DNA from 3 places in the Thalassolituus sp. genome. Region 1 is predicted to be linked to each of the others. Evidence: predicted binding sites of a transcription regulator. Region 1 holds the regulator's gene; each other region holds the start of a gene.
What was found. The regulator FliA, encoded in region 1, starts transcription of late flagellar genes. The targets are predictions, from matches to a motif close to CTAAAGTTNNNNNNNNNNCNGCCGATA.
Positions count from the first base shown of each region.

Region 2: AC5E51_RS09925 (DUF5610 domain-containing protein) is a predicted target of FliA. The motif match lies at 3,062-3,088, and genes of this name have one in related genera.
Region 3: fliK (flagellar hook-length control protein FliK) is a predicted target of FliA. The motif match lies at 1,811-1,837, and genes of this name have one in related genera.

Region 1 covers NZ_CFHJLR010000017.1:32,175-38,972, forward strand. Annotated here, with positions in the region: gene flhA (flagellar biosynthesis protein FlhA) at 1-1,996, shown strand, start outside; gene flhF (flagellar biosynthesis GTPase FlhF) at 2,009-3,352, shown strand; gene AC5E51_RS12355 (MinD/ParA family protein) at 3,359-4,177, shown strand; gene AC5E51_RS12360 (RNA polymerase sigma factor FliA) at 4,199-4,906, shown strand; gene cheY (chemotaxis response regulator CheY) at 5,076-5,450, shown strand; gene AC5E51_RS12370 (protein phosphatase CheZ) at 5,465-6,241, shown strand; gene AC5E51_RS12375 (chemotaxis protein CheA) at 6,254-6,798, shown strand, end outside.
Region 2 covers NZ_CFHJLR010000012.1:19,649-26,446, forward strand. Annotated here, with positions in the region: gene topA (type I DNA topoisomerase) at 1-306, shown strand, start outside; gene AC5E51_RS09910 (ComEA family DNA-binding protein) at 504-773, shown strand; gene AC5E51_RS09915 (hypothetical protein) at 857-1,570, opposite strand; gene AC5E51_RS09920 (glutaredoxin family protein) at 1,567-1,821, opposite strand; gene AC5E51_RS09925 (DUF5610 domain-containing protein) at 1,925-3,025, opposite strand; gene AC5E51_RS09930 (AraC family transcriptional regulator) at 3,156-4,175, opposite strand; gene AC5E51_RS09935 (MaoC family dehydratase) at 4,354-5,229, shown strand; gene AC5E51_RS09940 (SpoIIAA family protein) at 5,283-5,702, opposite strand; gene AC5E51_RS09945 (hypothetical protein) at 5,956-6,654, shown strand; gene AC5E51_RS09950 (AraC family transcriptional regulator) at 6,788-6,798, shown strand, end outside.
Region 3 covers NZ_CFHJLR010000012.1:75,507-82,304, reverse strand. Annotated here, with positions in the region: gene fliK (flagellar hook-length control protein FliK) at 1-1,801, opposite strand, end outside; gene ccmA (cytochrome c biogenesis heme-transporting ATPase CcmA) at 1,955-2,599, shown strand; gene ccmB (heme exporter protein CcmB) at 2,596-3,264, shown strand; gene AC5E51_RS10140 (heme ABC transporter permease) at 3,271-4,017, shown strand; gene ccmD (heme exporter protein CcmD) at 4,017-4,205, shown strand; gene ccmE (cytochrome c maturation protein CcmE) at 4,189-4,662, shown strand; gene AC5E51_RS10125 (heme lyase CcmF/NrfE family subunit) at 4,662-6,626, shown strand; gene AC5E51_RS10120 (DsbE family thiol:disulfide interchange protein) at 6,623-6,798, shown strand, end outside.

The DNA of each region.
Region 1 (6,798 bases):
AGATTTCGCCATTTTCCCGACCATTCTCCTGATCGCGACATTGTTGCGTCTGGCACTCAACGTCGCCTCAACCCGTGTTGTGCTCCTGTATGGCCATGAAGGTGGTGATGCCGCGGGTAAGGTGATTGAGGCGTTTGGTGAAGTGCTGATCGGCGGTAACTATGCCGTGGGTCTGGTGGTCTTTATGATTCTGATGATCATCAATTTTGTGGTGGTGACCAAAGGTGCTGGCCGTGTTTCAGAAGTGAGCGCGCGCTTCACATTGGATGCTATGCCCGGTAAGCAGATGGCCATTGACGCTGACTTGAATGCTGGCCTGATTGAGGCCGAAGAGGCGAAAAAACGTCGTTCAGATATTGCCGCAGAAGCGGACTTCTACGGTGCTATGGACGGTGCCAGTAAATTCGTAAAAGGTGATGCGATCGCTGGCATTCTGATTCTGATCATTAACGTGGTGGGTGGCTTTGCCATCGGTATGGCTCAGCACAACCTGACGTTTGGTGATGCAGTATCTGCGTATACGCTGCTGGCGATTGGTGATGGTCTGGTTGCCCAGATTCCATCACTGCTGCTGTCGACTGCAACCGCCATTATGGTCACTCGTAATGGTGGCGATGAAGACATGGGACAGCAGGTCTTTGGCCAGATGTTTGGTTCTTCCCGCGCGCTGGCTGTGTCTGCCGGTCTACTTCTGTTAATGGGGGTTGTTCCGGGAATGCCACACACGGTATTTATCAGCGCCGCTCTGGTGGCTGGCCTGGCTGCCTATGTTATTCGCTGGAATAAAGAAGGCGGTGAGCTGGGCGATGCAGTCGTGCGACGATTGGGTGGAAAGCCGAAAGATACACCGGCGCTTGAAGGAGCTGGCGCTGGCGCAGGTAATGCCTTAGCAGCGCCGCAGGAAAAAGCTGCCGAGGCAATGAAGCAGCTGGAAGTTAAAGAATTGGGCTGGGACGACGTGGAGCCCGTAGATCGCGTTGGGCTTGAAGTGGGTTATCGCCTGATTCCGCTGGTGGATAAAAACCAGGGCGGGCAACTACTCAGCCGCATTAAAGGCGTTCGTCGCAAACTGTCGCAGGAACTTGGCTTTCTCATTCCGTCGGTACATATTCGCGACAACCTTGATCTGTTGCCCAATCAGTACCGAATCACCCTGATGGGTGTCACGCTGGCGGAAGCAGAAATTCATCCTGAGCGTGAGCTGGCGATTAACCCAGGCCAGGTATACGGCAAAATCGAAGGTATGGCGACGACCGACCCAGCCTTCGGTATGGAAGCTTACTGGATCACGCCAGATCTGAAAGACCGGGCACAAACGCTTGGCTATACCGTCGTCGATGCCAGTACCGTGGTCGCAACGCATATGAATCAGAAGTTGCAGACTCATGCTCATGAATTGATTGGTCATGAGGATGCTCAGCACCTGGTAGATATGCTGGCGAAGACATCTCCGAAACTGGCCGAAGAATTGGTGCCCAACAAAGTCAGCATCAGTCAGCTTCTCGCGGTCCTGCAAAACCTGCTGCGTGAGCAGGTGCCTATCCGAGATCTGCGTTCTATCGCCGAGTCTTTGGCGAACTCTCCAGCTCAGAGTCAAGATATTGCCGCTCTCGTTTCTGCCGCTCGTTTGGCTCTGGCCCGCATGATTACTCAGAATATCTTTGGAAACACCGATGAACTGCCTGTGATGACGCTGGATCCGGGGCTGGAACAATTATTGCTGAAAAGCTTACAGCAGAGTGCTCAGCAGGGCAGCCAACAGGGGCTGGTTCTTGAACCAGGTATGGCAGACACCTTGCAACGCTCACTGAATGAATCGGTGCAGACACAAGAAGCGGCAGGCCGCCCAGCGGTGCTTCTGGTGACTTCGCAATTACGTCCGGCGATGTCGCAGTTCGTCAGGAACAGTATTCCGCAATTGCACGTACTGGCTTACCAGGAAGTGCCGGACAACAAGAGCATTACGATCGTTGCTGCCGTTGGTGGCAAGTCGTAACGAGGCTGAATTATGAAGGTAAAACGTTTCGTCGCAGACAACATGCAGCTGGCATTGAAAATGGTGTCGGCTGAGCTGGGCCCGGATGCGGTCATCGTATCCAGCCGACGCCTGGATAACGGCATGGAAGTTGTGGCCAGCAGCGAGATGCTGGGAGAGATCGATACGGCAAAGCAGAGCGAACTGGATCGTCAGCTGCGCCTTCAGCGTGAGCTGGAAGCGGCGAAGCAGGCAGCACGCGCGAGTGCCGCCCAGCGTCAGGAATATGCAGCTGACACTGCAGCGCATTATGCACCACAGCAAAGAGACTCTCAGCAAGCGTCAGCTCAGGTGAGTCGTACCGAAGCGGATGTGGCAGCCGCTACCCGACTGGCGGAGCAGGCTGTTGAAGAGCGTAAAAAATCAGAAGAAACCTACCAGACCCGCCTGCAGGAAATGCAGGGTGAATTGCGTGAGCTGAAAGACTGGCTGGTCAGCCATCAGGGCAGCGCATGGGATACCCGCCGTCCATTAACCTGGCAGCAGTCTCAGCTGTGGCAGCGTTGCCAGGACATTGGTCTCGAGCCCGCGTGGGCTGACAGGGTCGTTAGTATGAGCGATCAGAGTGGAGACCTTGAGCAGGCCTGGAAGTCCGCCTTGGGCGTTATCCAGAGCGATCTGCCGTTACTGCCTCAGGGCGTACTCGAAAAGGGCGGAACCATCGCCCTTGTCGGTCCGACCGGTGCAGGCAAGACAACTACTTTGGGCAAAATTGCTGCGCGATTTGTTCAGCGCCATGGGCCAGACTCGGTCGCCTTCGTGACGCTTGATAATTATCGCATGGCAGCGCATGACCAGTTGCAGGCGTTCGCCCGGATTCTGGGTGTCGAGATGAAAGTGGTGTTGCAGAATGGTGATCTGGTGAAAACGCTCAGCACGCTGCGCAAGAAGAAACTGGTATTGATCGATAGTGCCGGACTTGCCAGTCAGGACCCACATTTTTCGTCACAGTTGTCTATGCTTAAACAGACTGGTCGTGATGTTCGTAAGTTTCTGGTGCTGCCTCTGACAAGTCAGGCGCGTTGCCTTCAGGAGAACTACGAGCACTTCAAGCCAGCGGGGCTGGATGGTTGTATTTTCACCAAACTGGATGAGTGTTTCAGCCTGGGGGCTGGCCTCAGTGTTGCCGCTCTGACCCGCTTGCCACTGACCCTGATTACCGACGGCCCTCACATCCCGGATGATCTGCATTACCCGGATGCATCGAGATTGGTCAATCTGGCTGAGCAGATGGCTCGAATGGCGCGTACGCGCTGGCAGGCGGCAGAAGCAATGAATATGGCAACACAACAGCAAAGCTTTCAACACGGAGTTTAATTGAAGATGGCGAGTCATCCTGTACAGGTCATAGCAGTCACCGGCGGTAAAGGCGGTGTTGGCAAAAGCAATGTCTCCGTAAATCTTGGTATTGCCCTGTCTGAAATGGGCCGGCGTGTCGTTATTCTTGACGCCGACCTCGGTCTGGCAAATATCGATATTCTTCTCGGTATCAGCTCGAACAAGACAATTGAAAATGTGCTGCAGGGCGAGTGTGACCTGAGAGAAGTTCTGGTCAAAGGCCCCGGTGGTATCAGAATTGTGCCTGCCTCTTCGGGGACCCAGAAACTGTCGCAGTTGAATCCAATGGAACATGCCGGGCTGATTCAGGCGTTCAGTGATATCGGCGACGATATTGATGTACTGATCATCGATACGGCAGCGGGGATTTCAGATACTGTCCTGAGTTTTGTCCGCGCGTCACAGGAAGTTCTTGTGGTTGTGACTGATGAGCCGACTTCAATTACGGATGCGTACGCGCAGATTAAACTACTGAATCGCGATTACGGTCTGTTCCGTTTCCGTGTTGTTGCCAACATGGTGAAGTCACCACAGGACGGTATGGCTTTGTTTGCCAAGCTGACCAAAGTGACTGACCGTTTTCTTGATGTTGCTATGCAATACGTTGGCGCAGTCCCTTCGGACGATGCCGTTAAGCGTGCGGTACAGCGCCAGAAGGCGGTAATTGAAGCCTATCCACGGTCAAAAGCAGCGACGTCTTTCAGGGCGTTAGCTAAGAAGGTAGACAGCTGGCCGCTGCCATCAACGCCACGCGGGCATCTTGAGTTCTTCGTGGACCGGCTGGTTGATCAGGTAGGAGCATGACGGGTGTCGACGGGAAGTTGTCTGGTGTACTCCGACGTTCAGAATACTAATTTCGACGATCTGGTCCGGGAACACGCGGGTCTGGTGAAGCGGATTGCTCATCATCTGATGGGACGCTTACCGGACAGTGTGCAGGTAGATGACCTGATCCAGTCGGGCATGATAGGTTTGCTTGAAGCTGCGCGTAAATACGATGGCGGCAAAGGCGCGAGCTTCGAAACCTACGCCGGTATCCGGATTCGTGGGGCCATGCTCGACGAAATACGCAAAGGTGACTGGGCACCCCGTTCAGTGCATCGCAATGCCCGCCGTATCCAGGATGCGATTAAACAGGTTGAAGCAGTCAAAGGTCGTGATGCCGACGACAGTGAGGTTGCGGCTGTCCTTGGTATAAGCCAGGACGAGTACCACCAGATACTGAAGGATAGTGCGGGTTGTCGTCTGTTCAGTTATGAAGAGTTACTGGAAAACGACAGTTCTCCCGATCTGATGGATGACTCGACTCCGGGGCCAGGAAAAGGCATGGAGAGGGACGCATTTCGTCGCCAGTTGGGGGAAGCCATTTCAGGCCTGCCAGAGCGCGAGCAGCTCGTTCTTGCTCTTTACTATGACGAAGAGCTGAACCTCAAAGAAATTGGCGCTGTATTAGGCGTCAGCGAGTCTCGCGTGAGTCAGCTGCACTCTCAAGCCACACACCGTTTACGCGCGCGTCTGAGTGATTGGGCCTGATTTTTCCCTACCGGCGCATCCAGCGCTTTCAGACCATATCAGACGCCGTCATTATTCTTTTCTATTCTTTCTCTCTCTTTCTGGATAAACCGCTAACTGGGTCTAAACTTAATTCAGGACCGGCTTGGTTTGTAAAAGTCGTATATTGGAGGTCGTTTTGGACAAGAACATGAAAATTCTCATTGTGGATGATTTTTCAACAATGAGACGTATCGTCAAAAACCTGCTGCGTGATCTTGGTTTCACCAACACTCAGGAGGCAGACGATGGCACAACAGCGTTGCCGATGCTGCAGAATGGCGACTTCGATTTTCTGGTCACCGACTGGAACATGCCAGGGATGACAGGCCTGGATCTTCTCAAGCATGTGCGGGAAGACGAGCGCCTTAAAACTCTGCCAGTTCTGATGGTGACTGCGGAAGCCAAGCGCGATCAGATCGTTGCAGCGGCACAGGCAGGCGTGAACGGATACGTCGTTAAGCCCTTCACCGCGGCAGTACTTAAAGAAAAAATCGATAAGATTTTTGAACGCGTCGAAGGCTGATTAAAGGTAGCGCCATGGTGGATGTAAACCTGGACAATAAGGACAACCAGGTCGGCTCGGAGATACGCTCGCTTGCGGAGAATATGCTCGAACAGCTCGAGCAGGGAGATCTCGGTAAAGCAGTTGCTCTGGTAAACGACCTCAATCAGTTGCGTGATCGCACACTGTATAACGAGATCGGACGACTGACCCGTGCCTTGCATGAGTCGATCAAGAATCTGAATGTCGATACGGTTGGCGCCGCTTCTGATATTACCGAGACAACCGATAAGCTGACGTACGTTCTTGAAATGACGGATAAGTCAGCCAATCGCACGATGGATATCGCCGATGCCGGCGGCCCTTTGGCGGGCGCTATGGGCGATCGGGCAGCGGAACTTTCTGCTCGCTGGAAACGATTTATGAAACGCGAAATGAATACCTCCGAATTTCGCGAACTCAGTCGTGATATTGATGAATATCTTTCCAGCAGCGTTAAAGATTCGTCGGAAATAAAGAAACAGTTTTCTGAAATTGTCCTGGCTCAGGACTTTCAGGATTTGACCGGGCAGGTCATTCATAAAGTGATCAATCTGATTCGCGATGTGGAAGGACGCCTGGTCACACTGGTCTCGATGGCAGGGCAGGTTGATCAGATCACTGGCATCAACCATGAGTTTGAACAAAGCACGCCGGCGCCTGATAAAGGCCCGGATATTAACCCTGAAGGTCCACAGACCGATAGCAAAGCCGATGGTGTAGTGAGTAGCCAGGATGATGTCGATGATCTGTTGTCGAGCTTAGGGTTCTAGAGGAGCGGTTGAATGAGTTTCGATGCTGATGAAGAGATTCTCCAGGACTTTCTCGTAGAGGCGGGAGAAATCCTGGAACTGCTGTCAGAGCAGCTGGTGGATCTGGAGAACAGTCCAGACGATAAGGATCTCCTGAACGCAATCTTCCGTGGATTCCATACGGTAAAAGGCGGTGCTGGCTTTTTGCAGTTGAACCCTCTGGTGGATTGCTGCCATGCGGCCGAGAACGTGTTCGATACGCTTCGTAATGGCAAACGATCGGTGAATGCAGACCTGATGGATGTGGTTCTCAGTGCTCTGGATACCGTTAATGAAATGTTTGACTGTGTGCGTTCTGGTGAAATGCCAGAGCCCGCAGAGCAGAGCTTGCTGGATAATTTGCATCATCTGGCATTGCCTGAGGACGAAGCCCCAGCAGTTGAAGCTGCTGCAGTGGAAGAATCAGTAGTCGAAGAAGCTGAAGCGCCTTCTGCAGAAGGCACTTCAGCGGATGCGGACAACGGCGACATCACCGATGATGAATTTGAGCAATTGCTTGATGCGTTAGATGAAAAATC
Region 2 (6,798 bases), on a different contig from region 1:
ATCATTCCTCACAAAGATGAGATCGATCCTAAGTACCACTTCCTGATGAGTGCGCCGGAAAAAGACAGCGATGGCAATCCGACCATTATTCGCTACAGCCGTAAGTCCAAAGAACAATACGTGATGACGGAAAGCGAAGGGAAAGCGACCGGCTGGAGCGCAACCTGGGACGGCAAACAGTGGAACATCACTGAAAAGAAAAAAGCGGCCCCGAAAAAAGCTGCAACGAAAAAAACCGCTGCGAAGAAAACTACCGCTAAGAAGGCAGCGGCTAAAAAAGCGGCGGATAAAAAGTCTGCTGAATAAGCCACTTGCAACAAGAACGGCCAAAGGTGCTATCAAGGCGCCTTAAGCCCCATAAAAAGGCCTTAAATGCGGCCTTTTTTTAATAATTTCTTCTTATATCTTTCATCGTTTTCTCACTGGTAGTCTGAAAGTCTCTGAGTTCAGAGAACTACTTACCTGTTCGCAGGTTTCGGATATCACAAAAGGAAACATAAAAAATGAAAGGATTTATTGCTCTCTTCGCTCTTGCCATCTCCCTGGCCTTCTCTTCAGTTCATGCCGAAGAGCCAAACGGCCCGGTCAATATCAACACAGCCTCTGCTGAAGAGCTCAGCGAATTAAAAGGCGTTGGTAAAACGAAAGCAGAAGCCATCGTTGCTCACCGCAACGAGCATGGTGAGTTCAGCAAGGTCGAAGACCTTACTCAAGTCAAAGGGATTGGCGAATCGATTCTGAAGTCTAACCGCCCATTGCTGAGCCTCGAGTAAAACCTGAAAAATCAGGCAATAAAAAGGAGGCTACGGCCTCCTTTTTACTTTTATTTATATTTTTAACCCAAGCTCTCTGGAGCTTATTCAACGAAAGTGCAACGACCCCACTCGCAACGCACAATACTCAGAGGCTGATCATCACACTCAACGTTGTAGATTTCGTAAGGCCACTCACCTTTAATCAGGCTTACACCTGAGCGGTCGCAGCTTTGCTGGTCAGACAGCTTTTCAACAACGTAGAGCGAACGTCCGTAACGCTTACCAGTTGCTGTTTCAACCATGCCTTTGCGCTCACGGTAAGTACCCTGCTCACTCGCAGCGGTAGCCTCCAGACTGGCCAGAGCCTGCTGAATATCCTCTGAGCCTTTAATATCCCACTTGCCTGCCTGATATTCTCCAAGGATCTTCACACACAGAGCTTCTTTATCGGAAGCGCCGTCGAGCTTGTTACGCACCGTCTGCACGGCGCGTTCCTGTACTTCCCAGGTGAGCCCCATGGCGACCCGGGCTCCCGTATCCAGACGGGTATCAGTCACGGTAATCAGGTTGTAAGCGAGACCGAAGTCCGCAGCCTCGACAGCATCACCGTTGCGTTGCCACCAGTCTGCTCGTGCAGTTTCCGCGGCGTAATTAGCGCGACCACTAACCGCAGCGCATTCATAACGCCAGGTATTCATCATGGTATCGGCCTGAAGCGCGTAAAAAATAGCGTCCCCTTTGGGAGAGAGTTGGTTACTTGCGCAACCCGTCAAAAAGGCCGCTGCCGCAAAAACAGAAAACAATGCTCTGGTCATTTTGATTCCTTATCTGAAGCGCTGAACAAAGCGCGGACCTCAAGTGCCGTAAACGGCCAGTTAAGTTCTTCGCCCGTTATTTCGTTACGAAGGACAGGTATCCGCAGACCGTAAAGATCTACGCCACCTTCAATATCGGTAATATCTTCAATGTATACGGTCACCGCAAGGCCCTCTGCGCCCTCAGTCACAATTGCAGCAGCCTGATCACACAGGTGGCACTCGGAAGTACCAAGAAGAACGTAGCTCAAGGATGGTTTACCGAAATAAAAACAGGTAGGAAAGTATACCGCCGCCAGACGTGTAATCCTATCTGGCGACATGTTGGCCGGTTTCTATCCGGCCAGAAGAGAATCAACGATTAAGCAGCTTACTCAGACCATCGTTAAATTGGCGCAATGCGTCCAGCCGAGATTCGTCCGGAGCCAGCGCCTCGAGCATTTTCTGCAAGGTATCTTTTGGCTCAGCAAGCGGTCTCGCGCGATCCAGGGCTTCGGTATAACTCTTAACGTAGTCGGTAATCATGTTCTGCTGCGACTCAAGGCGCTGCGTTGGTAACGACGGGCCAGATTCCCCGTAGGCACGAGAAACGCTCGAGAAGCTTCGCTGGCGCAGCTCCAGGCTCATAGACGCCAGTTCGTTACCATCAAAGCCTAGCTGCATGGCCTCCTCGAGTGCCGCACCCAGGTCGCCACCGTAAAAAGTCTCACTCAGTTTGCCCACGTCTTCGAACAGTGTTTGCAGGGCGTTAAGCTCACCTTCATCAAGGTTGCCATCAATCTGCATATCAAACCGGCTGGAAAATGCACTCGCAGTGAGGCTCATACCCGGCGTAGTCAGGCTGATGCCGCCCTCTTTCTGACGAAAATTCACCGTCACTTTGTCACCGTCGCGGGTCACGACCTCAAGCGACAGGCTCTGTGATGATCTGGTGCCAGCAAGAGTAAAACCTGTGGGGGCTGCGCTTTGCGGAGCGTCATCACGCTCAGGGACTTTGGGTGCCAGTAAATCTGGTTTCTCTCCGGCCTCAATCTGCTTCAGCCCTTCGGCAATGAGCGCTTCGCCCTTATCGATATCGGCTGCCAGAGACTCATCAAGGCGACCTAAGTCTTCAAGAATTGCACGCGCTTCACCGTAGCCTTTAGCGATCCCCTCGCGGGCCGCCTCCAGACGTTCAGCAATGCGCTCCTCGGAGGCTCCCTCTGCGCGAAGGCCTTCCACACTCTGATAGACATGGCGAAGTATATTGGTCGCTGTGACTTCCGGGCTTTGGGTAGAAACAGGCTGGGCAGACTTAGTATTCGCTACCTCAGCAGACTTATCGGCCTGTGCCAAACGATTTACTGCGCCTTGCGACTGGGACGAATCCTGCGGAGACCGCTGAAGATTGCCCAGGCTCTTGCCGTAGTTCTGAAAACCCGCACTGGAGAATGATGAAAAGGACGGAATGTTCATAGCAAGCTCCGCAGTAACCGATGAATGTGACTTCTGTATCGGTCACGGAGCTGTTTTCTTGAGTAGAAATCGCCTGTTCAGCGAATATTTACATTAAGTTGGCGTGTGCTGTCCGGATGACGCAGATCAATCAGCTACGGCGGATGTTGCGATACTCAACCGGCGTCTGATTTGTCCAGCGCTTGAAGGCCCGATAGAAGGTACTGGGTTCAGAAAAGCCGGTGAGGTAGACGATCTCATCAATGCTTTCATCGGTACCTGACAACAGGCGCTTGGCCAGGTTGCAGCGGTAGTCCGCGAGCAATTGATTAAAGTTGGTCCCTGCCTCAGTCAGACGCGTTCTTAGTGTGCGGGGCTTCATGTCCAGACGCCCCGCCACATCATCAAGATTGACCCGACCTGTCTCGAGTACTTCACCAAAAACCTTGTACACACGCGAGACGACGTCCTGACGCTCCAGCTTGGCAACGTGCTCACTGGCTAGTTTTTCATGCAGTTGCAGTAACTCAGGTTCGGCATGCAGTGACGGCAGATCCAGAAGACTGTCATCAAACCGGATACGGTTTTCACTGCACCCGAAACGCACATCGCAATCAAAAATACGGTGGTGTTCTGCGCAATTCTCTGGTGCTGGATGCGTAAATTCAATTGCTGCCGGGCGGAATTGCTCGTCGGTCACATACTCAAAGAAGCGCACCAGCCCAAGAACCATGCATTCATTAAGGTGACGAAGGCCGGTCACTTTGTCACTGGCTGATTCAACTTTTACAGATGCCTGATGGCTATCGATCTCAATACTCGCCTGAGAGGCATCGCTCAACAGACGCTGGTAACTCAACGCCCGTTTCAGCCCTTCTCCGAAAGTTGGACTCGACAAAAAGAGGTACTGCAACACCTGTCCTTTGTAGACAGGCATGTTTTCGCCGAGGTGAATACCAATATCCGGGTCCCCGGAGACGTCCTCCATCACACTCCAGAAAATAATCTGAGCGTCATGCGGAGTACGCAGATTGCGGTCCTGCAGAACCTCAGGCGTAACGCCCAGGCGCTGCCAGACTTCATCAGCATTGATCCCCATCTTTAACATCGCATGATGCGCCAGCTGGATCATAATGCCGGAGTCACGCAATTCAGCCATTCCACCAGACATAAGTGTTTGATATTCCAAAAAGAAGAGAGTGCGATTTTGCCAGATACTCGGCCGTCTGCAAGCCTTATTGACCGATCTGACGCAGAACCCGAGTGATTGCGCCAATGGTGATCCGCTCTGGCCGGCCTACTATCTGGCTTGATATGTGTCAAAAAAGAGTTTTTTCAGGACTTTATTTATGTATCACGCTACCCGTATTGAGTTAAAAAAGCTTCCGAGCGTTGCAAATCACACTGTGCGCTCTGCGTTTTCACGCAACACCAACATCCGCAACCCTGAGTTGCCAAATATGGATGCGGTCATTTACGGCCACGTCCCAAGCAAAAAAAACGTCAAAGATTACGCCAGTATCTGTGGCTTCGATACCAAGAGCGAACTGCTGCCGATTACCTATCCGCACGTCGCTGCGTTCAAGTTGCACATGGAGCTGATGCTGCATCGTTCCTTCCCACTAGGGATTATGGGAATGGTTCACGTGACCAATAAGATCACCCAGCACCGCGGCATCAAGCTGGGCGAAGCGCTTGACGTGCGTGCTTTCTTTGCTGGTTCAAACCGCACACACAAAGGTCTGGAGGTCAGCCTTCGCACCGAAATCCGTGTGGGTATGGAGCTTGTCTGGGAAGGCCTCAGCACGTACCTGGCGTTACTGCCAAGCAAAGGCGTCGAGAAGAAAGAAGCCGAGCAGGTTCTCCCGGAGAATCCTGAGTACACTGACAGCGAAACCTGGACCCTGCCGTCAAACCTCGGCCTGAAGTATGGTCCTATTGCCGGTGACCCGAACCCTATTCACTGGGGCGTTATCGCTGCCAAAGCGTTCGGCTTCAAACGTCACCTTGCTCACGGTATGTGGACTAAAGGTCGCGCTGCAGCGAGCGTTCACAAGATGCTGGGCTCAGATGCCGCAGAAATCTACGTTGAATTTAAACGTCCGATTTTCCTGCCAGCCAAAGTGGAGCTGCACTCAGGCAAAAAAGATCAGGAAATTGACTTCGAAGTAGCGGCAACCCGCAACGACGATGTCCACCTTGCAGGCTACATTAAAGCCCTATAAACCGAACGACAGTACAGCCACGTACTGATCAGTGCCCGGGCTCAACCGGGCACTTACTTATCCCCTACAATCTCATCATCAGAACTCACAGGGTTTCCACCAGACAACCACTGCATCGCATCGTCGTAATGACTGAAAAGCCTGACGGGATAAGCTGGCGCATGGTACGACAGAAACATCGAGGTAAGGTGTTGCAGCATAAACGAATCACCGATCACAGCAACGGCCCTGGTAGAGGCTTGTACTAAGGGGTTTGATGCGTATATCTGAACTTCGAAATCAACAGTAAGAACATCTGGAGCAATGATAGCGACCAGCTTGGGTGACATGCCGGCCCTGTGCACGCGCTGCTTGTAGAGAGTGCGCATTAATTCGAGACTCAAGTGACTGATGCCCGTCAGATCGTGCACCACAATATCATTTTCAACTCTTATTTCCGGCGCTGCCCCTGCGCCAGTGTCTCGAACTGTCATATTTCAATCAGTTATAAAAAAACAATTGATAACAACCTATCGCAAAAAAACGAGAATGAAAACCATCCAGATGCACTTTCTCATTATTAAATATCAACTTCGGAAGGCAATCTTCAAAACAGGTTAAATAATGCGCTCTGGGGACTGTAAGTTAATCACATCATTGTTATTATGCGGTGTACTGCCGACTACTGAAACCTGAATCAGTTTCCGTGGAAAGATGGCCCAACAATAACAAGAATGGATATACATCATGCGTATCTCTGCCACACTGACAGCGCTCACTCTGGCAATATCTGGTGTTACAGCCAGTGCTGCTGAATCAGAAAGCTATGGGGGATTTCTGGGGATGACAGGGTCTTACATCCAGACCAGTGACATCGACGAAACAGATTTCGCAGCCAAAATCGTTTTCGGCCCCAACATTACTGAAAATCTGTCTCTGGAATTCGGCCTGATGGACTTTGGTGAAATGTCCTACAAAGATCCGTCACCCATTCTGTTTGAAGACGACCCAACCATTGCGCCTCTTCTGAGTGGTGCAAGTCAGGGCGATGTAGATCGCAACAGTAACGATAACGGCGTGCCAGGCGAAACCATCTACACTGGCCCCGAAAGTTATCAGGCACGTAGTATCCTGGTGAATCTGCGCTATAACTTCGAGTACACCGAAACTCTCGACTTCTTTATTAAGGGCGGAGCCAGTGCCTGGATTGCCGACGTAGAGAAAACCCGTATTACTTACTACGGCGACGGTACTTATGGCGTTAAGGAAGACGCAGGTAAAAACGAGACATCCGGTGTCGAACTGATTACTGGTGCCGGTCTTCTGTGGAATCCCTGGGCAGGTCTGAATGTTCGCGCAGAGATTGAGTCCACCTCTCTCGACAGCTTTTATATTGAGCCTACCAGCTTCTTTCTATACAGCCTCGGTCTACAGTACGAATTCTGATCAATAGATTGGCGTAACTTGTCTACAAACAATTGATAACCCTTAGGGAACTAAGGGTTTCATTTGATGTCGTATAGGCCGGTTTGTACCTCGCTGCCTACAAAGTGCTACTCGAGGTAACAGGTGACAATTTTTGTCACCCGG
Region 3 (6,798 bases), on a different contig from region 1:
AGTCCAGTTCGATATCCAGCGGGCCGAGCGTTTCCAGATCAAAGTGCAGGGTGAGTTGCCAGCGCGACTGTTTCTTCTGGCCATCCTCAGGTGCGCCTTGATCGTCATCTCGTTTAAGGCACAGCAGGTCCTGCTTGATCGTGTCGTTGTCCCGCCACATCAGGGGGACCTGATACTGAGTTGTATCCTGTGTCTGCACCAGGCGAACCTGCTCGGATTCGGTCTGGGACAGGGCGGTCTGCAGTAAACGGAAGGTTTCGGGGCGCAGCCCCTCGTTGAGCGCACCTGCCAATGGATTGGTCTGGGCGCCTGATCGTGCCGCTGCCATCGTAGCGCTTCCTGCAGCGCCTTCTGACGTGGAGGCTGGGTGGTTCTGACTCCGTCCCAATATAAACAGGAGTAATCCTTTGAGGTTATCGCCGGGAATGATCGGCGAGCTTTGCAGTATTGAACTGGCGGTTGAACTGGCCGGTGAGCTACTTAGCAGAGCGGCCAGCTGGGCGGCACTTGTCTCAGAATTAGCCGGGCTGTCAGAAGACAGTTGCTTCTGCAGTGTTTCAATCGCAGAGAGCAGCGATGGCCTGGTGATCGCAGAGTTGTCGGTGCTGACGGACTGACGTAAAGACTCTGATGCGCCGCTCGCCGCGGAGCTGGCCGTTGAACTTGCCGGAGCACCAGCGTGTGCCGCGGCCTTGTTCCAGAGCGTCTTAAAAACAGAAGCGACGGTTGTCGGGGAGGATGCAGACTCACCGGACGCAGAAGCACTGCCATGCGGTGTCGCAGCAAGACGAAATAACTGGCTCTCGTAATTCAGTGGGCTATTGGATATGGCTTTGTGAAGGCCTGATGGTGAACTGAGTTGCGCCGCATCGGGCAGGTTTCTGACTAACGCCTCGGTCGGTTGCAACAGGCTGGACTGGCTATTTCTGTTAGCTCCGGCAGATGTCAGGTCATTTAACACAGCACGCAGAACGGCACTGTAGTCGGGGGTAGAGGTTGTTGCGACAGAGGGGCCTCGCAGTCCAGCACTGCCACCGACTGAATACCCGTTAGATACTGAGGCAGCCTGGGCTGGAGGCTGTCCTGATGATGTTGCTACGGATCCTGTCGGTAGTGAACTCCCTTGCGACCAGCCAGCACGCGCCATCAGTAAGGCTTTTATCGTATCCGGTAACGCTGCTGTGGAAGACGTTGCAGCGCCAGAGACGGAGGTTGGGTTCTGCTGGAGGATGGCAGAGGACGTGGTTATGCCATTGCTGGCTCTGGCGAGCTGGAGCGCGGCGGTTAATTGCAGCTGTTGCGCCATCGACTGTAACTGTGAGGCCAGTGAAGTATTCCCGGAGGCCTGAGCGGTAGGGTTAGCCGATGTCTGTGACACCTGACTCTGTGGAAGTTTAATGTCTGTAATTACGACACTGGGCGGTGTTTGTTCGGTCACTCGCAATGATACTTCGGCGCCTACCGGTAAGGGATGCGAGCTCTGAAGGTTCAGCGACTTCCCTTGAGAGGTGACTGTGATCTGCCAGTTATTTGGGCTTGAGGCGTTTCTGTCGCGTGGGCCGTTTTCTCTGACGTTATTCTTCGCGCTATCAGTGACGTCAGCGCTCGTCTGGCGACCGGATGTTGGGGGCTCAGGAGTACGCCGACTCGCTGTCACTGTGGCTGAAAACTCGACGTCTGATTTCGCGGAAGGGCCCGACGAAGCAGCTGACGATGAGCGCGCAGAAGAAGCCCCTGACGTTTCGCTGCGTACAGCCTTTGTCAGCGCGCTCTGTATCAGGGGCATATCAGGTGTTTTCATAGTTCACCTTATCGGCGCAGATTGACAAATCTTTATTGCGCTGGCTCAGCGTTGTCGTTGGCTTTTTCGGTATAATGCGTGCGCCAGATTTATTGATGACTCGCTGGCGCTTCACTTATTTGGCCATAGTATGGCCCGGAAATCGAGGTTCTGATGACGCCACAGCAGGGCGCCCAGCAAACATTACTCAGCGCGAGCGAACTCTATTGCGAGCGTGATGACCGTGTCCTTTTCGAAGGGCTGTCGCTGAGTATCTCAGATGGTGAGCTGATCCAGCTGGCAGGTCCTAATGGTGCCGGTAAAACGACGTTACTGAGGTTGCTGGCCGGGCTGAACCGCGATTTCAATGGGCAACTGCTCTGGCACAATGCGCCTATGACGACGGTGTACTCTGAGTATGCCCATCACCGCTTGTATATGGGACATCTGTCCGCGGTAAAAAAATCCCTGACCGCACTCGAGAATCTACGTTGGTTGACCGCGCAGGATAAAGCATCGGAAGAGGAACTCTGGGACGCTCTCGAACAGGTCGCGTTGGCGGGTTACGAGCATACTCCCTGCCTGCAACTCTCGGCCGGTCAGCAACGCCGTGTTGCGCTCGCACGTTTAAAAGTCAGCAAGGCCCCACTCTGGATATTGGACGAACCTTTTACCGCTCTGGATAAGGACGGTGTTTCATGGCTTGAGCGCGAACTGCAGTCTCACGTATCGAACGGTGGTGCTGTGATCATCACCAGCCATCACGCGCTGGAGGGTATTCCGGGATTACGCCGGATAGAGCTCGGAGGTGTCGCATGAGCCTGGTTCGGGCTACGGTTCGTCGAGACCTCTTGCTGGCTGCCAGAAACCCTGGTGAGTGGGCAAACCCGCTGATGTTTTTCCTGATGGTCGCGGCTTTGTTTCCGATGGCGGTCGACCCGAATCCTGAGTTTCTCTCAAAAATCGCGGGCGGCGTGATCTGGGTAGCCGCCTTGTTGGCGACGCTGTTGTCGTTAGACTCCCTGTATCGTGCGGACGTTGAAGACGGTTCACTGGAGCAATGGCTGGCATCGGGTGAATCTCTGTATGCGATGTCGCTTGGAAAAGCCTTGGTGCACTGGTGCATCAGCGGCCTGCCTCTGACTCTGATGTCGCCTTTATTAGGTGTGATGCTGCATCTGCCGGAGCACGCCTATTTCGCCTTGTTTATCAGTCTGGCAGTGGGTACTCCGGTTTTGAGTCTGCTGGGCGCCGTCGGGGCCGCGCTGACTGCCAGTCTGAGAAGCGGCGGCCTGTTACTGACGCTGTTGATTCTGCCTCTGTACGTCCCTGTGCTGATCTTTGCAGCCAGTGCGGTTTATCACGCCGGGATCGGAATGGCTTACAATGGCCAGGTTGCTATGTTGGGGGCCATGTTAGCGCTGGCTCTCGCATTAACCCCTTTTGCTGCTGGTGCAGCCTTAAAACTGAATTTATCGCGGTAACTGAATATGTGGCAGTGGCTTGTACGACTCTATCATCGACTCGGATCACCTAAGTGGTTCTATGAAATGACCGAGCGCTGGATCTTCTGGCTAGCGTTAGCGGCAGGTGGCTCGGCGATTGTCGGTCTGGTGCTTGGTTTGTTGTACGCGCCTGCAGATTATCAGCAAGGCGATAGCTTCAGAATTATCTACATCCATGTACCTGCGGCTCTGTTGGCTCAGAGTGCCTATATGATGATGGCGGTTGCCGGTGCGGTGTATCTGATCTGGCGCATGAAAATGGCGGCATGGGTGGCGAAGGTGATTGCGCCTGTCGGTGCGGCATTCTGCCTGATCGCGCTGTTGACGGGGGCTATCTGGGGTAAACCGACCTGGGGCACCTGGTGGGTCTGGGATGCGCGCCTGACGTCTATGTTGATGCTGCTGTTTCTTTACTTCGGCGTGATGGCGCTGCAGCAGGCGATGGATTCAGAGGAAGCGTCATACAAGGCGGGCGCTATTCTCGCGCTGGTCGGTCTGGTGAATATTCCGATAATTAAGTATTCGGTGGAGTGGTGGAACACGCTGCATCAGCCAGCCACCCTCAAGTTGACCGAGAAACCGTCCATGCACCCGGATATGCTCTGGCCATTGCTGATCATGATTGTCAGTACTTATCTGTTTTTCGCACTGGTTGTCATTTTGCGTACACGTAACGAAATCCTCTGGCATGAGCGTAAACGCCAGTGGGTTCGAAAGATTCTGGAGTCCTGATGGAATTTTCTTCGTTAGCTGAATTTATCGCGATGGGAAAGCACGGCTTTTATGTCTGGCTTTCGTACGGACTGACCGCCGTGATCATCGCCTTTGTTGTGATGCAGCCGATTCTGCATCGCCGTCGTTTACTGAAAGAGCAGGCCCAGCGTCTGCGTCGGGAGAAGCGTAATGCACCCTCAGCGTAAAAAACGTCTGCATCTGATTCTGTTTCTGGTTCTGGCTGTAGCATCTGCGGTCGGGCTGGCCATGTATTCACTGTCACAGAACATCAATCTGTTTCAGACGCCGACTCAGATTGCTAACGGTGAAGTGCCTCCGGGTCGCACGATTCGTGCGGGTGGTCTGGTCGTTGAAGGAAGCGTTGAACGTGATCAGCAGGGGCTTGGGGTTACCTTCCGTGTGACCGATGGTCAGTCTGAAGTGCCTGTTTTCTATGACGGTATCCTGCCGGACCTGTTCCGTGAAGGTCAGGGGATTGTGGCCTTGGGCGAGGTGAACACAGAAGGATTGTTTGTCGCTTCAGAAGTCCTGGCGAAACACGATGAAAATTACATGCCGCCTGAAGTTCAGGCAGCGCTGGAGCAAGCCCATCAGGACGGTAAAGCTCAGATGGAAGCGGCGGCCAAGGAGGCAAGCTACTGATGCTGAATACCGCAATGCTTCATCTGCCGGAGATCGGGCAGTTTGCACTGATACTGGCCTTCATTATGGCCGTCCTGCAGGTCATCGTTCCACTGTTCGGTGTGAACCGTGGACAGCTCTGGTTGATGGGCTATGCGCGCCCACTGGCCGTCGGTCAGGCGCTGTTTCTGGTGATCAGTCTGGTATTACTGGCGACCAGTTTCGTGATGGATGATTTTTCGGTTGCTTACGTGGCCGCTAACAGCAATAGCCTGCTGCCTACGCCTTATAAAATCAGTGCCGTCTGGGGGGCTCACGAGGGCTCGCTGCTGCTGTGGGTCACTATGCTGGGCCTGTGGGGCGTGGCCGTTGCTTTACTCAGTCGCTCACTGCCATTGGATATGGTTGCGCGTGTGCTGTCGATCATGGGGATGGTATCGGTTGGCTTTATCCTGTTTACCCTGGAAACCTCCAACCCCTTTGCGCGTATTCTGCCAAGCCCGCCGCAGGACGGTGCTGACCTGAATCCGCTGCTGCAGGATTTTGGTCTGATCGTACACCCACCGACACTGTATATGGGCTATGTGGGTCTGTCGGTTGCGTTCGCTTTCGCACTCGCAGCACTTATGAGCGGCCGCCTTGATGCTGCCTGGGCACGCTGGTCACGCCCATGGACCACGGCTGCCTGGATCTTTCTGACCGTCGGTATTGCTCTGGGAAGCTGGTGGGCGTACTACGAACTCGGCTGGGGCGGCTGGTGGTTCTGGGACCCGGTAGAGAATGCATCGCTTATGCCCTGGCTGGTAGCAACGGCGTTACTGCACTCTCTTGCTGTGACAGAAAAGCGTGGTCTGTTTAAAAGCTGGACGGTGCTGCTTGCGATTTTTGCCTTCTCTCTGAGTCTGTTGGGGACTTTTCTGGTGCGTTCTGGCGTTCTTACGTCGGTGCATGCATTCGCATCCGACCCGGAGCGGGGCGTATTCATTCTTGCCTTGTTAGGGATATGTGTTGGCGGCTCCTTGCTGCTTTACGCGCTCAAGGCGCCGACCGTCGCCTCGGTGGGGCGGTATGACGTTGTCTCGCGGGAGACCGCACTGCTGGTCAACAACCTGTTGCTGGTGGTGATGGCTCTGGCGGTACTGACCGGCACACTGTACCCGCTGGTGTACGATTTTATGGGGCTGGGTAAGCTGTCGGTAGGCGCGGCCTGGTTCAATACCATGTTTGTTCCTTTGACCGTGGCGCTGGCGCTATTGATGGGCGTGGGTGCTATGACCCGCTGGAAGTCCGATCGTGTCAGTCGACTCGGCGGCCAGCTTTGGATCGCAGGCGTTCTGGCCATCGTGTTCGCGATTGTTGTGGCGCTGCTGCTGTCTGAGGCTGTGAACGGCAGTGTGGTTCTTGGGCTGGGTATCTCTTTCTGGCTGATCTTTGCAACCTGTGCCGATGTGTGGAAAAAATCGAGAGGCCGTTTAGGCAAAATACCTTCACTCGGTGTGAGTTATCTGGGCATGGTGATCGCTCACGTGGGTGTTGCTGTGACGATTATCGGCGTCACTATGGTGTCCAATTACAGCATCGATAAATCGGTGCGCATGGTACCGGGGCAGGTAGAAACTCTGGGTGATTATCAGTTCGAATTTACTGAAGCCGGAACGATAGATGGGCCTAACTACACATCGCAAGCGACGCGTTTCAACCTCTATAAAGAAGGTAAGAATATTGAAGTGCTGACTGCGGAAAAGCGCCGTTATCACGCCCGAGGCAGCGTTATGACCGAGGCTGCGATAGACGTCACTCTGTTCCGTGATGTTTACATCTCTATGGGTGAAGCCCTGGAAGGTGACGCCTGGGGGATGCGTCTACAGGTTAAACCTTACATGCGTTGGGTATGGCTGGGCGCTATCTTTATGTCGCTCGGTGGCTTTATGGCCGTGCTGGATAAGCGTTACCGCCGTCGTCAGAAAAAGGAGAAGCTGGCATGAACCGTCTGCTGCTATTTATCCCGCTGGTCATCTTCGCTCTGATGGGGTTGGTCTTCTGGGTTGGCCTGGGTATCGAAGATAAAACCAGTCTGCCGTCACCGCTTATCGGTAAGCCATTTCCGGAATTCGAGCTGGGTGTCGTCGAAGACGGCAGAACCCTGACAACGAAAGA